Regions from separate parts of the Marinobacter arenosus genome, predicted to be linked through region 1. Evidence: riboswitches for the same ligand, from Rfam matches in the RefSeq annotation. Region 1 holds a riboswitch; the other holds the start of a gene.
The links. A riboswitch is a leader RNA that binds a small molecule or an ion and turns the genes downstream of it on or off. The one in region 1 is predicted to bind cobalamin.
Positions count from the first base shown of each region.

Region 2: linked by a shared signal. The riboswitch ahead of KXD86_RS11060 (ribonucleoside-diphosphate reductase subunit alpha) and the one ahead of KXD86_RS12635 (TonB-dependent receptor domain-containing protein) in region 1 are both predicted to bind cobalamin.

Region 1 is NZ_JAHVAO010000001.1:2,766,417-2,773,425, reverse strand. It holds gene KXD86_RS12645 (FecCD family ABC transporter permease) at 1-600, opposite strand, end outside; gene KXD86_RS12640 (cobalamin-binding protein) at 631-1,524, opposite strand; gene KXD86_RS12635 (TonB-dependent receptor domain-containing protein) at 1,579-3,447, opposite strand; cobalamin riboswitch at 3,578-3,795, opposite strand; gene cobD (threonine-phosphate decarboxylase CobD) at 3,811-4,839, opposite strand; gene cbiB (adenosylcobinamide-phosphate synthase CbiB) at 4,836-5,771, opposite strand; gene cobT (nicotinate-nucleotide--dimethylbenzimidazole phosphoribosyltransferase) at 5,896-6,951, shown strand; gene KXD86_RS12615 (histidine phosphatase family protein) at 6,955-7,009, shown strand, end outside.
Region 2 is NZ_JAHVAO010000001.1:2,397,881-2,404,889, reverse strand. It holds gene urtE (urea ABC transporter ATP-binding subunit UrtE) at 1-71, shown strand, start outside; gene KXD86_RS11080 (aliphatic amidase) at 85-1,131, shown strand; gene KXD86_RS11075 (AAA family ATPase) at 1,147-2,190, shown strand; gene fmdA (formamidase) at 2,292-3,524, shown strand; gene KXD86_RS11065 (zinc ribbon domain-containing protein) at 3,530-3,883, shown strand; cobalamin riboswitch at 3,968-4,181, shown strand; gene KXD86_RS11060 (ribonucleoside-diphosphate reductase subunit alpha) at 4,292-7,009, shown strand, end outside.

The sequences.
Region 1 (7,009 bases):
CGGCACCACCAGGACGCAGGCAGCCAGCAACAGCAGAAGAGCCGGCGCGGGCGAACGGGCGTAGGAGACGTCGCCCATCAGCCAGTACAGCATGCCCGGCAAGCGCTGGGCCGGGCTGACCGCGAGGATCAGGGTAATGATGGCGCCCCAGCCCGCCGCGACCACCACGCCCGTCAGCAACAACCGGGACGGGGTCCAGCTTCCGGTCCCGTGGGCAAGGCCAAACACCAAAAAGGTCGCCAGCAGGGCGCCGGCGAAGGCGGAACCGGACACGAGCATCCCGCCCACGCCCGCCAGCATGGCCAGCAGGGCACCAACGGCGGCGCCCCCGGACAGGCCCAGCACGTAGGGATCCGCCAGCGGATTCCGCAACAGAACCTGCATCAGCGCACCGGCCACCGCCAGTAGTCCACCGGTGGCGAAGGCAGCCAGCGTACGTGGCAGGCGAAGATCAAGAATCAGCGTCTGTTGCAGGTCGGTACCCTGGCCGGACAGCACGTCCAGAAGATCCGACAGCCCAACGCCGACACTGCCGACGCTGACCGACAGGCCAATGGCCGCCAGCCCGGCCAGGGCCAGCAGCCACAGCGGTCGGGCCACCGCGCGGGTCACCGGTGGGGCTCCCGGAGACTAGCGGCGGGCACGGGCGGTCTCCAGTTTTTCGCAGAACAGGCGGCTGCCCGCCAGCATGCGGGGCGTGGGCCGCTGAATCAGGGAAGGCGGCACGAAAAACAGGTTGTCCTGGCGGGTGGCCTGGAGCTCGGGAAAACCGGCCCAGCGCTGCAGCCAGTGGCGATTCTCCTCGCCCATACCGCCCGCCAGTATGGCCTCCGGGTCCGCTGCCAGCACCGCTTCGGTGCTGATCCGGGGCACCAGTCGGTCGAGATCGCCAAAGACATTGCGGCCGCCACACAGCGTGATCACCTTGCCGATCAGGTGCTCGTCGTTGACGGACATCAGCGGCTCATCCCACACCTGGTAGAACACCGGCACGGGCGGCGCGTCCTGATACCGGTCGCGCAGAGCGGCCATGCCCTGCCGGAAGGCCTCGGCCTCGGCAAAGCCCCTGGTTTCGGTACCGGCCAGGACGGCCAGCCGCTCGATGGCCGACGACACCCCCTCAAACGTTCGGGGTTCGATGGCGAAGACCGGCAGGCCCAGATCCGCCAGCGCTTCGAGCTGTTCCCGAGGGTTTCCGGTTACCCAACCTATCACCAGGTCCGGCCGCAGACTGACCAGAGCCTCCAGGTCCATCCGGGTATGGCTGCCCACCGACGGCACAGCCTTTGCCGCCTCCGGATAGTCGCTGTAGGCGACCACCGCGACCACATGGTCACCGGCACCCGCCGCCCACACCAGTTCGGTCGCGCCCGGAGACAACGCGGCAATGCGCCGGGCCGGTTCGGGCAGGCAGATCCGGCGGTCGGTGTCATCCACGGCACAGACCTCGGCACCGGCAACCCCGGGCATCAGCCACGGCAGCAGCGCCATCATCGTCAACCGGAACCACCTGTTGGTCAGCATCCAGGGTTTCACCTGCCTGTTCTGGCCTGCGGCCATTTTGTCATCCCGTTCGAATCAGAGTTCATACCGAATCGACGCCATGGCGGTCCGGCCAGCCGACAGGTATCGGCGGCCATCGAATCGCTCAGCGGTGGCGTAGGTCCGATCGAACACGTCGGTCACACTCAGCTTGCCCGTCCAGTCGGGGGCGAAGCGCCAGATCGCGCGAAGGTCCAGTGTGCCATAACCCGGCAGTCGCTTGGTGTTGGCCGCATCATCATAGCGATAGCCCTCGGCCACCAGGGTGCCACCCAGGGTCCAGGTGTCGATGTCACGGTCGATGTCCAGTCGCGCGCCCTGCCCACTGCGACGACGCAGGCGATTGTCGGTGCTGGCATCGCGGGCATCAGTCAGTGTCAGCGCCAGATAGGTCCGCCAGCCGTCCCGTTCGAAACCGGCGCCCAGCTCCAGGCCGCGAATTTCCGCCTCGTTGACATTTTCCGGACGCAGGTTGCCGGCGCCATCATCGGAGAGCGCAATCAGATTATCGATGTCCAGCTGATACGCCGCCACGTCCCAGAACCAGTCCGGGTAGCGCCCGCTGAAGCCCAGCTCCACGGTGCTGCTTTCCTCGGGTTTCAGGTCGGGATTACCGGCGTAGGAGCCACCGAAGGAATAGGTTTCCAGGGGGTAGTAGAGATCGTTGAACGTGGGCGCGCGAAATGCGGTGCCGTAACTGACGCGAACCCGGTGCGAACGGTCAAAGGCATGGCCGAGGGCCACACCGCCGGTTTCCTCGCGCCCATAGGCTTCGTTGTCGTCACCGCGCAGACTGACCTGGACATCGGTCGGCCCGAAATTCAGGCGCAACTGGCCAAACAGTGCCGCGTTGGTGCGACTGGTCTCGTCGAAGCTGGTGCTCGATTTGACTTCATCCGAGGACAGTTCCGTGCCCAGCACCAGCTCGTGCACGTCGCGGGTAAAGGTATTTTCCCAGCGCGCGGTGCGGGTGCGGGTGTTGAAGACCGAATCGGCAAAGGCATCGTTCGCGGTTTCCTGCTCGTCCCGCGCCTCGTTCAGATCAATGCGGGTGCGCCAGTAGTCGCTCAGTGGCGTGTCCAGGGAGAAGCCGACCGCCCGAAGTGTGAAGTCGGTGTTGCCGCCCTCGAATTCGGTGTTGCCCTGGGACTCGAACACCGATAACCCGGCCTTACCGCCATTGGGCAGCGTATGACTGAGGCGGGCGACCCCCGCATTGTTCCGGAATCCGCGGTCCTCTCCCCCCTCGATCAGCTCGGTACCGTCCGTGGTTTTATGCACGCCACTCACGCTCAGATTGGTGACGCCGTCACCCAGGCTCACGCCCGCCGCACCTTTGCGGGTATCGAAACTGCCACCGCCGGCTTCAACCCAGCCGGTCTGGCCTGCATCGGGTCTGAGGGTAAACGCCTGAATCACACCACCGACCGCATCGGCACCGTAAAGACTGCTGCGGGGCCCCCGCACAATCTCAACCCGCTCGATCAGTTCCTTGGGCACGTACTGCCAGGGCGCGCCGCCACTGGTGGCCGACCGGATCCGGATACCGTCAAGCAGCAGCACGGTCGAGTCGTTGGAGGTGCCACGGGTGAACACACTGGTATTTTTGCCAAACGCCCCGTTGGAAACAACCGTCACACCCGGTTGGCCCCGGAGCAGGTCCGCGAACTCGTTGGGTGCCTGTTTCTCGACGGTTTCCTCGTCCAGCACGGTCACCGAGGAGAGGCTCTCGCCTACCGTCCGCGGGCCGAGCGTGGCCGTCACAACAATGGGATCAAGCTCGCTGGCCTCACCGGAGGCGGACGCCTGCTGGGCGATCACAGGGGCGGAAAACAGGGGCAGGGAACACAGGACCAGGCCAGCCCCGAATGCGGACTGACTGTCTTTCAGGAAAACCATAATCATACTCACTCACACGCCGCACGCACCCGTGCGGGGATTCTTGTCAAATCGCGTGGGGCGAGTCTGGTCGGCAGGTGGGTAAGGGTTGTCATGGGCCAGAGAGGCTGTCACCCACCGCCGTCGCCCTCCGCAACGTCTGGTGTGTAAACAGGCCGGTCTCCGGGCTTATGAGCGGTGCGGCCAAGCGCACTGCGGTGATCGCCTTCCCATGCCTGGGCACAGTGGCGCACTCGATCACCGTTAACTCACATACCGTTGCGGGGGCAGCGCCGGACTCTCACCGGCTTCCCGTTTCACCCCGGCAATGTCGGCAGAACATCGCCTCGGGGCACCTGAAAACGAGCGGCAAGGCTAGCAATCGGTTACTCAGTGGTCAATGACAAAAGACACCCCCCGGAGACTTCGGGCAAGTTTTTGCCAATCCGATTCGGTGCCCGGCAGCCCCAGCCTCAGCGCACCCGGCCGGTCAAAGTGGCGTACCAGCACGCCCTGCTCCGCCAGTGCTACCTGCAGGCGGTCCGCGTTCGAATGCCGGAGGTAGCGGAACAGCAGCGTGCCCTGGGTGCCGGGCAAGCCGACCTCGGCGAGCAGTCCGCCCAGGCGCTGCGACGCCCCCTGCAGGAACGTTTCGGCGTCGTTCTGCCAACGGGTATCCCGCAGCGCCCGCGCCATCACGAAGCGGGCGGGACCGCTGAGCGACCAGGGACCGAGCAAGGCACTGAGGGCTTCACCGATAACCCCGTCGGTCAGGACCGCACCGGCTCGAACCCCCGCCAGCCCGAAAAACTTTCCAAGGGACTTGAGCACCACCAGCCCGGGTTGGCCCGACACAGGCGCAAGGCTGGCGCTATCCCGGGCGGTCAGGAAGGCCTCGTCAACGACCAACCAGCCTCCGCGCGACTGCAGGCGCGCCAGCCAGCCCAGCATCCGGTCGCGTTCGAGCCGAAGCCCGGTCGGGTTATTGGGGTTGATCCACACCACCACATCAAGCCCCTCCAGCCAGTCATCGCCGGCCGCCAGATCGGTGTCGGTGATCGCCCGAACCTCGTGGCCGGCACTGACCCAGCCGTGGGCGTGTTCGGCGTAACCGGGCTCGGGTACGCCAACGCGACAACGGCGGCGCAGGCGGGGCAGTGTCTGTATCGCCGCCTGGCTGCCGGGTACCGGAACGCAGACCGACGTTGTCGGAGCGCCGCACCAGTCCCGCACCACGTCCTCCAGGCCGTCATCATCGTCGGGCAGACGCTGCCAGACTGACGGGGGAATGACCGGCACCGGCCAGCCCAGCGGATTGATCCCGGTGGACAGGTCCAGCCACTGCTCCGGTGGACGGTTCCAGCGCCGGGCTGCCTCGATCAGCCGGCCGCCATGGTGTAATCGGGTCGGACCGTTCACCACACCAGCTCCCAAACGCCGACCATCAGAAGCAGGACAACGAGCCAGAGGCCGACACCACGCCGGACCATCCGGATGGCGTCCCGGATGGAACCCGCGGAGGGCTCGGCCCCGTTGCCGAGCCAGGGCCGGTCCTTGATTCCGGTGGCGTAGGACGCCGGGCCACCGAGGCGGACGGCCAGGGCGCCGGCACCGGCGGCCATGACGGGGCCGGCGTTCGGGCTGTCCCATAGCGGTGCCTGCGTGCGCCAGCAACGCCAGGCGTTGCGGGTATTGCCGAGAACGCTGTAGGTCAGGGCCGTCAACCGGGCGGGGACCCAGTTCATGGCATCGTCCAGTCGGGCGGCGCAACGGCCAAACCGGTCAAACCGCGGCGTCCGGTAACCCCACATGGCGTCCAGGGTGTTGACCATCCGATGCAGGACCACCCCGGGCAACCCCGCCACCAGAAACCAGAACAGACTGGCGAATACCGCGTCGGCCCCGTTCTCCAGCATCGACTCGGTGGCAGCCGCGGCCACCCCGGGTTCATCGAGGGCGGCGGCGTCGCGACTGACAATCCGGGCGACCTGCGCCCGGGCATCATCGAGCCGGTGTTCCTTGAGCGGGTGAGCCACGGCGAGGCCGTGCTCGGCAAGCCCCCGCAACGACAACGCCAACCAGAGTGCACCGGTTTCCACCACCAGCAACAGCGCCGGCGCCAGCGTTCGGGCAACGACCCAGAGCAGCAGGGTGATGGGAATCACCAGCGCCAGCGTGGCTGCGGCGCCCCGGGCAACCCCCGCCTGCCCGGACCGGTTGGCCCGACGCTCGATCCCGCCGGCCAATCGGCCAAAGCCGACCACGGGATGCCAGCGCCGGGGCTCACCCAGGCAGCGATCCAGCACCAGCGCGGCGGCACACACCGCCACCGATTCCACCACTCCGTTCAACACAGGCTCCCTAAGTCTCAGATTCCGTCGGGAGCGTCAGTCTACTCGACCCAACGCCAACCTTGACACCGTTTCGGCCCCGTTGGAGTATCGGGCGCCTGTTCAACCCGATTGGAATGACGCCATGCCCCTGCCCGACTGCTGGACCGCGCCCCTGCCCGCCACCGACGCCCATTACCGCGAACAGGCCCGCATGCGACAGTCTGTGCTGACCAAACCACCCGGGTCGCTGGGCACTCTGGAGCAGCTCGCCATCACCCTGAGCGGCCAGCAAGCGACGGCAACACCCGCAGTGGACCGCGTCCACATCGCCGTCTTTGCCGGTGATCACGGGGTCTGCGAGGAAGGGGTTTCCGCCTTCCCGCAGGCGGTGACGGCCCAGATGATTGCCAACTTTGCCCACGGCGGCGCTGCCATCAGCGTCCTGGCGAAGACCCTGGGCGCATCGCTGGAAGTGATCAACCTCGGAACCGTGGGCGACGTGCCGGCGGGACTCAACGGGGTGGTGGACGCCACCATCCTGCCCCAGACCCGTAACCTGGCCCTGGAACCGGCCATGACAGACACCGAGGTCGGAGCGGCCCTGACGGCCGGCGACCTCGCTGCCCAGCGGGCGGCAAGTGCCGGGACCCAGCTCTTCATCGCCGGCGACATGGGCATCGGCAACACCACGGCGGCCACGGCGTTGGCCTGCTGCCTGCTGAACCAGAATCCCGATGCCCTGTCCGGGCCCGGCACCGGGCTCGACGCCCGGGGCGTCTGCCACAAAGCCGAGGTCATCAAACGGGCCCTGGGCCGCCATGGCGCGGACCGTACCCCCATGCATGCCCTCGCCTCCCTCGGCGGCCTGGAAATTGCCGCCATCGCCGGCGCGATTCTGGGGGCTGCGGCCCGACGGATTCCCGTGCTGATTGACGGTTACATTGTGTCGGTGGCCGCGCTGGTGGCGATCCGCCAGCAACCGGAACTGCGCCAGTGGCTGCATTTCGGGCACCAGTCCGCCGAGCCCGGCCACCGGCGGGTGCTGGATGCGCTCGAGGCCACGCCCCTGTTGTCACTGGGCATGCGCCTGGGTGAGGGCAGCGGCGCAGCCGTGGCCGTGCCCCTGATGCGTTCGGCCTGCGCCCTCCACAACGGCATGGCCAGTTTTGCCGACGCCGGCGTCAGCGACAGGAGTTAGGCCATGACCCGGGACAGCCAGCAGCCGACCGCCGAGACCTCATTCCTGGACCTGATCC
Region 2 (7,009 bases), 370 kb from region 1:
GTGCCATCGTGCACGAAGAGAGCCGGGCGGAAGCGGACCAGGACAAGATTGCCAGCTATCTGGCGGTGTAACGAGGAGATAAACATGAGACACGGTGATATATCCAGCAGTAACGACACCGTCGGCGTGGCGGTGGTGAACTACAAGATGCCCCGGCTGCACACCCGGGACGATGTGCTCGCCAACGCCCGCCGGATCGCGGACATGATCAAGGGCATGAAGGTGGGCCTGCCGGGCATGGACCTGGTGGTGTTCCCGGAATACAGCACCATGGGCATCATGTACGACAACGACGAGATGATGGAAACCGCCGCCACCATTCCCGGCGACGAGACCGCCATCTTCGCCGCCGCCTGTCGAGAGGCCAACACCTGGGGCGTGTTCTCCCTGACCGGCGAGCGCCACGAGGAGCACCCGAAAAAGGCGCCCTACAACACCCTGGTTTTGATCAACAACGAGGGCGAGATCGTCCAGAAGTACCGCAAGTGCATTCCCTGGTGCCCCATCGAAGGCTGGTATCCCGGTGACACCACCTACGTCACCGAAGGCCCCAAGGGCATGAAGATCAGCCTGATCATCTGCGACGACGGCAACTACCCGGAAATCTGGCGCGACTGCGCCATGAAGGGGGCGGAGCTGATCGTGCGCTGCCAGGGCTACATGTACCCGGCCAAGGAACAGCAGATCATGATGGCCAAGAGCATGGCCTGGGCCAACAACTGCTACGTGGCCGTGGCCAACGCCTCCGGCTTTGACGGCGTCTATTCCTACTTTGGCCACTCGGCGATCATCGGCTTCGACGGCCGCACCCTGGGTGAGTGCGGCGAGGAAGACATGGGCGTGCAGTACGCCCAGCTCTCGGTCAGCCAGATCCGCGATGCCCGCGCCAACGACCAGTCCCAGAACCACCTGTTCAAGCTGCTGCACCGGGGCTACACCGGCGTGCATGCCTCCGGTGATGGCGACAAGGGCGTGGCCGACTGCCCGTTCGAGTTCTACCGCACCTGGGTGATGGACGCCCAGAAAGCGCAGGAGAATGTGGAGGCCATGACCCGCAAGACCGTCGGTACCGCCGAGTGCCCAGTCGGCGAGCTGCCGTTCGACGGCAAGGAAAAATCCGCAGGGGCCTAAGCCCGGGAGGCACTGATGCCGTTTATCAACGAACGGCTGGAAGCCAACCGGGAGTCCATTGCAAAGAACCGGGCCGCTTCAGGCCCGGTTCGTGTTTCCCGGTTCCGCTTCGAGCCCGAGGCCGTCATGGCCCGCCTGCGGGACAACATCGTCGGCCAGGAAGAGGCCCTCGCGACCATGGAAGCCATGCTGGTGAGGGTGAAGGCCGACATCGGCGAGGACAACCGGCCGCTGGCAGTGCACCTGTTCCTGGGGCCCACCGGTGTCGGCAAGACGGAGACCGTGCGTCTTATCGCCGAGGCGATTCACGGCAACCGCGATGGTCTGTGCCGCATCGACATGAACACCCTGGCCCAGGAGCACTACGCCGCCGCCCTCACCGGGGCACCACCAGGCTATGTGGGCAGCAAGGAAGGCCACAGCCTGTTCGATCTGGACAAGGTTCAGGGGTCATTCAGCAAACCCGGCATTGTGCTGTTCGATGAAATTGAAAAGGCCAGCAAGGAGGTGGTTCGTACCCTGCTCAACGTGCTGGACACCGGCCGCCTGGTCTTCCCCTCCGGCAACCGCGAGATCGACTTTCGCAACACCCTGATTTTCATGACCAGCAACGCCGGCGCCCTGGACGCCGAAGCCCATCTGCAGCATTACCAAAAGAGCTGGCGCCGCTGGCTCGGGTTATCGCCCGGTAAGGGCGAGGCCATTCGCGATGCTGCGTTGCGACGACATTTCGATCCGGAATTCCTCAATCGGATCGACCAGATCCTCACCTATAACCCGCTTTCCGACAACTGGCTGGAAGCCCTGCTGGACATCGAGCTGGCGGGCCTCAATCGCCGTCTGGCCAAAAAGCACGCCGAACTCACCGTGTCGCCCGACCTGCGCGCGGACCTGTGCCGGGGCTACGACGCCCGTTACGGCGCCCGGGAACTGTTGCGGGCCTTCCGTCAGCGCCTGGAGCCGGCCGTGGCCCGGGCACTGCTGGCCTATCCGAACTGCCACCGGTTTGAGGCCGGCCTGAAGGGCAGGGCCGTCACCGTGTACCAATACGTCGAATGACGTAGGCACCGGGGGCATTTCGCGAATACCTCGCCGGCACCGGATTTCGGATAGTAAAGCCGTTACCTAAACGTGTAAGCCAAGACCAAGGAGCGCCCGTTATGGCTGAAACCATAATCAAGATTGATCTGAACAAGTCGGCCTATGAGAACGACAAAATCCACAACCGCTGGCACCCGGACATTCCCCTGGTGGCCACCGTCAAACCCGGTGATGACTTCATCGTCGAGTGCTATGACTGGACCGGCGGCCAGATCAAGAACGACGACAGCGCCGACGATGTGCGCGATGTGGACCTCAGCCAGGTGCACTTCCTGTCTGGCCCGATCGGGGTTGAGGGCGCGGAGCCCGGCGACCTGCTGGAAGTGGACATCCTCGACATCGGCACCTTCGAAGAGAGCCAGTGGGGCTTCAACGGGTTCTTCTCCAAGCAGAACGGCGGTGGCTTCCTGACCGAACACTTCCCGGAGGCCCAGAAATCCATCTGGGACTTCAACGGCATGTTCACCAAATCCCGCCACATTCCGAACGTGGAATTCGCCGGCCTGATTCACCCGGGCCTGATCGGCTGCCTGCCCTCCAAGGAACTGCTGGAGACCTGGAACAAGCGGGAAGCCGGCCTGGTGGCCACCGACCCGGAGCGGGTGCCTGAGCTGGCCACCCTGCCGAACGGCGAGACCGCCCACATGGGCCAGATGCGCGGTGAGGCCGCCAAGGCCGCCGGCGCGGAAGCCGCCCGCACCGTGCCGCCGCGAGAGCACGGCGGGAACTGCGACATCAAGGACCTGTCCCGGGGTTCCAAGGTGTATTTCCCGGTGTACGTGGACGGCGCCGGCCTGTCCGTGGGCGACCTGCACTTCAGCCAGGGCGACGGTGAGATCACCTTCTGTGGCGCCATCGAAATGGCTGGCTGGATCCACCTGCGGGTGAACCTGATCAAGGACGGCGTGAAGAAATACGGCATCAAGAACCCGGTGTTCAAGCCCAGCCCGATCAAGCCCCGCTACGACGACTACGTGATCTTCGAAGGCATCTCGGTGGACGAAGACGGCGGCCAGCATTACCTCGACGTGCACGTGGCCTATCGCCAGGCCTGCCTGAACGCCATCGAATACATGACCAAGTTCGGTTACACCAGGGCCCAGGCCTACGCGATCCTCGGCTGCGCGCCGGTGGAAGGCCATATCAGCGGTGTGGTGGACATCCCCAACGCCTGCGCCACGCTCTGGCTGCCCACCGGCATCTTCGACTTCGACATCAACCCGTCGGCCGATGGTCCCCAGAAGAAAGTCAGTGGCGGCATGGACGTACCCCTGTCGAAAGATAAGGAGTAACCGCCATGCCCGTGTATGACTACAAGTGCCGGGAGCACGGCCTGTTCAACACCCTGGCCACCATGGACGACGCCGCCAAGCCGGCGGAATGCCCCACCTGCAAGGTGCTGTCGCCCCGGGTGATCGTGTTGCCGTCGCACATTGCGGCCATGGACCCGGCCAACCGGGCGGCCCAGGACCGGAATGAAAAATCCCGGCACGAACCGGTGTTTTCCACCGCCGACCGCCGGGCCCACGACCAGGAGCACAGCCGCAGTTGCGGTTGTGGTTCCCCGAAGCCTGGCAAGTCGATGCTGTTCTACACCGCCGACGGGAAGAAAATGTTCCCCTCCATGCGGCCCTGGATGATCAGCCACTGACTCTCAGTATCGAGTCTGTCACGTGTTTGGCCCCTCCGGGGGCCTTTTTTGTTGTCCCGCCTTGTTCCGCCCGAATATCGTGTATATAGTGTTTTCATCCTTGGTCAACTACCAGATGTTGTTTTTTTGAGCATCTCGGTAGCGGGAATCCGGTGGGAATCCGGAACTGACGCGCAGCGGTATTGGAGAACGAGCGTGGCATCAAGACACTGGCGCAAGCCGGGAAGTCGCCACGCGAGGCCGAATCGAACGATTCATGCTCCTGAGTCCGAAGACCTGCCAGGGATACAACTGCACCTTCGCGACTCAGGGTGAGCAGATCGGTAGTGCCTGCCTGTCTCCCGGGCAAGGTGCGCCCCTGCGTACGCGAAGGTGAACGGAACCCAACGCGTATTCAGGAGTACAGACATGTCCAGCTCTGCCCTGGCTGAACCCCAGCCGTCGTCCCCAACCGACACCGAATCCCTGCAGGTCATCAAACGCAACGGCACCCTCGTGGGCTTCAATCCGTCCAAGATCACCGTCGCCGTGACCAAGGCGTTTCTGGCCGTGGAAGGCGACAAGGCCGCCGGCTCCGCCCGCATCAACGACGCCGTGCACCGGGTCACCGACCAGGTCCTCCAGGCCATCGGCCGGCGCCTGAAAGCCGGCGGCAAGGTTCACATCGAAGACATCCAGGACCAGGTGGAACTGGCGCTGATGCGCGCCGAGGAACAGAAAGTGGCCCGCGCCTATGTGCTCTACCGGGAAGAACACGCCCGGCAGCGTGCCCACGATCATCCCATGGAAGCGCACCCGCACCTGACCGTGAAGAAGGCCGGTGGCGAGATCGCCCCGCTGGACCTGGGCCGGATGAAACTTCAGGTGGAGCAGGCCGCCACCGGCCTGGACGGCATCGACGGTGACTCCCTGGTGGACGACGCGCTGACCAACCTGTACGACGGCATTGCCGAGGAAGACGTGCTGTCGGCGCTGGTGATGACTGCCCGCGGGCGCATCGAACAGGAGCCGGACTACAGCGCCGTCACCGCCCGCCTGTTGCTGGAGCAGCTGCGGCTGGAAAACGCCACGGCCCTGAACTTGTCCACAGAGCTGCCGCTGTCGGAGATCTATCCACAGGCCCTGAGTGCCTTCATTGCCGCCGGCATCCGCTACGAGCTGCTGGACGATGCGCTGGCGGCCTTTGATCTGGAGCGCCTGGGCGCGGCCCTGAAACCGGAGCGGGACCGGCAGTTCGGCTTCCTCGGCTTGCAGACCCTGTACGACCGTTATTTTATCCATTGGGATGGCGCCCGCCTGGAACTGCCCCAGGTGTTTTTCATGCGCGTGGCCATGGGCCTGGCGCTGCGGGAGGACGACCCCAACGCCCGCGCCATCGAGTTCTATGACCTGCTGTCCTCGTTCGACTACATGGCCAGCACGCCGACGCTGTTCAACAGCGGCACCCGGCATTCCCAGCTGTCCTCCTGCTACCTGACCACCGTGGGGGATGACCTGGAAGCCATCTACGAGGCTATTCGCGACAACGCCATGCTGTCGAAATGGGCCGGCGGCCTGGGCAACGACTGGACCCCGGTGCGCTCCCTCGGCGCCCACATCAAGGGCACCAACGGCCAGAGCCAGGGTGTGGTGCCGTTCCTGAAAGTGGTCAACGACACCGCCGTGGCGGTGAACCAGGGCGGCAAGCGCAAGGGCGCGGTGTGCGCCTACCTGGAAAGCTGGCACCTGGACATCGAGGAATTCCTGGAACTGCGCAAGAACACCGGCGACGAACGCCGCCGCACCCACGACATGAACACCGCCAACTGGGTGCCGGACCTGCTGATCGAACGCATGCGCGAGGACCGGGACTGGACCCTGTTCTCCCCCAGCGACGTGCCGGACCTGCACGACCTCTACGGCAACGAATTCCGGGAGCGGTATGAACATTACGAGGCGCTGGCGGAACAGGGCAAAATCAAGCTGTTCAAGACACTTCCCGCCAAGCAGCTCTGGCGCAAGATGCTGACTGTGCTGTTCGAGACCGGCCACCCGTGGATCACTTTCAAAGACCCCTGCAACCTGCGCTCGCCCCAGCAGCACCAGGGCGTGGTGCACAGCTCCAACCTTTGCACCGAGATCACCCTGAACACCAACGCGGACGAGATAGCCGTGTGCAACCTGGGTTCGGTGAACCTGGCCGCCCACATTGCCAACGGCGAGCTGGATGTGCAGCGCCTGGAGCGCACGGTGACCACGGCCGTGCGCATGCTCGATAACGTCATCGACATCAACTACTACGCCGTGCCCCAGGCGAAAAACTCCAACCTCAAGCATCGCCCGGTGGGCCTGGGCCTGATGGGCTTTCAGGACGCGCTCTACCAACTGGGCCTGCCGTACACCAGCCCGGAAGCCGTGGAGTTTGCCGACGTGGCCATGGAGCAGCTCAGCTACTTTGCCATTCGCGCCTCTGCCACGCTGGCGGCGGAACGGGGCGCTTACGACAGCTACGAGGGCTCCCTGTGGCAGCAGGGCATCCTGCCCATCGATTCCATCAGCCTGCTTCAGCAGGCGCGCCGGGAAGGGGATCTGTCCGTGGATACCCGCGCCCGGCTGGACTGGACCCCGGTGCGCGAACTGATCGCCCAGCATGGCATGCGCAACAGCAACGTGATGGCCATCGCGCCCACGGCGACCATCTCCAACATCGTTGGGGTCTCCCAGTCCATTGAGCCGGCGTACCAGAACCTGTTCGTGAAATCGAACCTGTCCGGCGAGTTCACGGTGGTGAATCCGTCGCTGGTCCGTGACCTCAAGGCCGAGGGCCTGTGGGACAACGTGATGGTCAACGACCTCAAGTACTTCGACGGCTCCGTACAGCAGATCGACCGCATCCCGGCCCAACTCAAGGCCCGCTACGCCACCGCGTTCGAGATCGACGCCCGCTGGCTGGTGGAAGCCGCCGCCCGTCGCCAGAAATGGCTCGACCAGGCCCAGAGCCTGAACCTGTACATGGCCGAACCCAGCGGCAAGAAGCTGGATGCCCTGTACCAGCTGGCGTGGGAGCGGGGCCTGAAAACCACCTATTACCTGCGCTCGCTCGGGGCCACCGGGGCCGAGAAAACCGCCTCGGTGTCGGCATCTTCC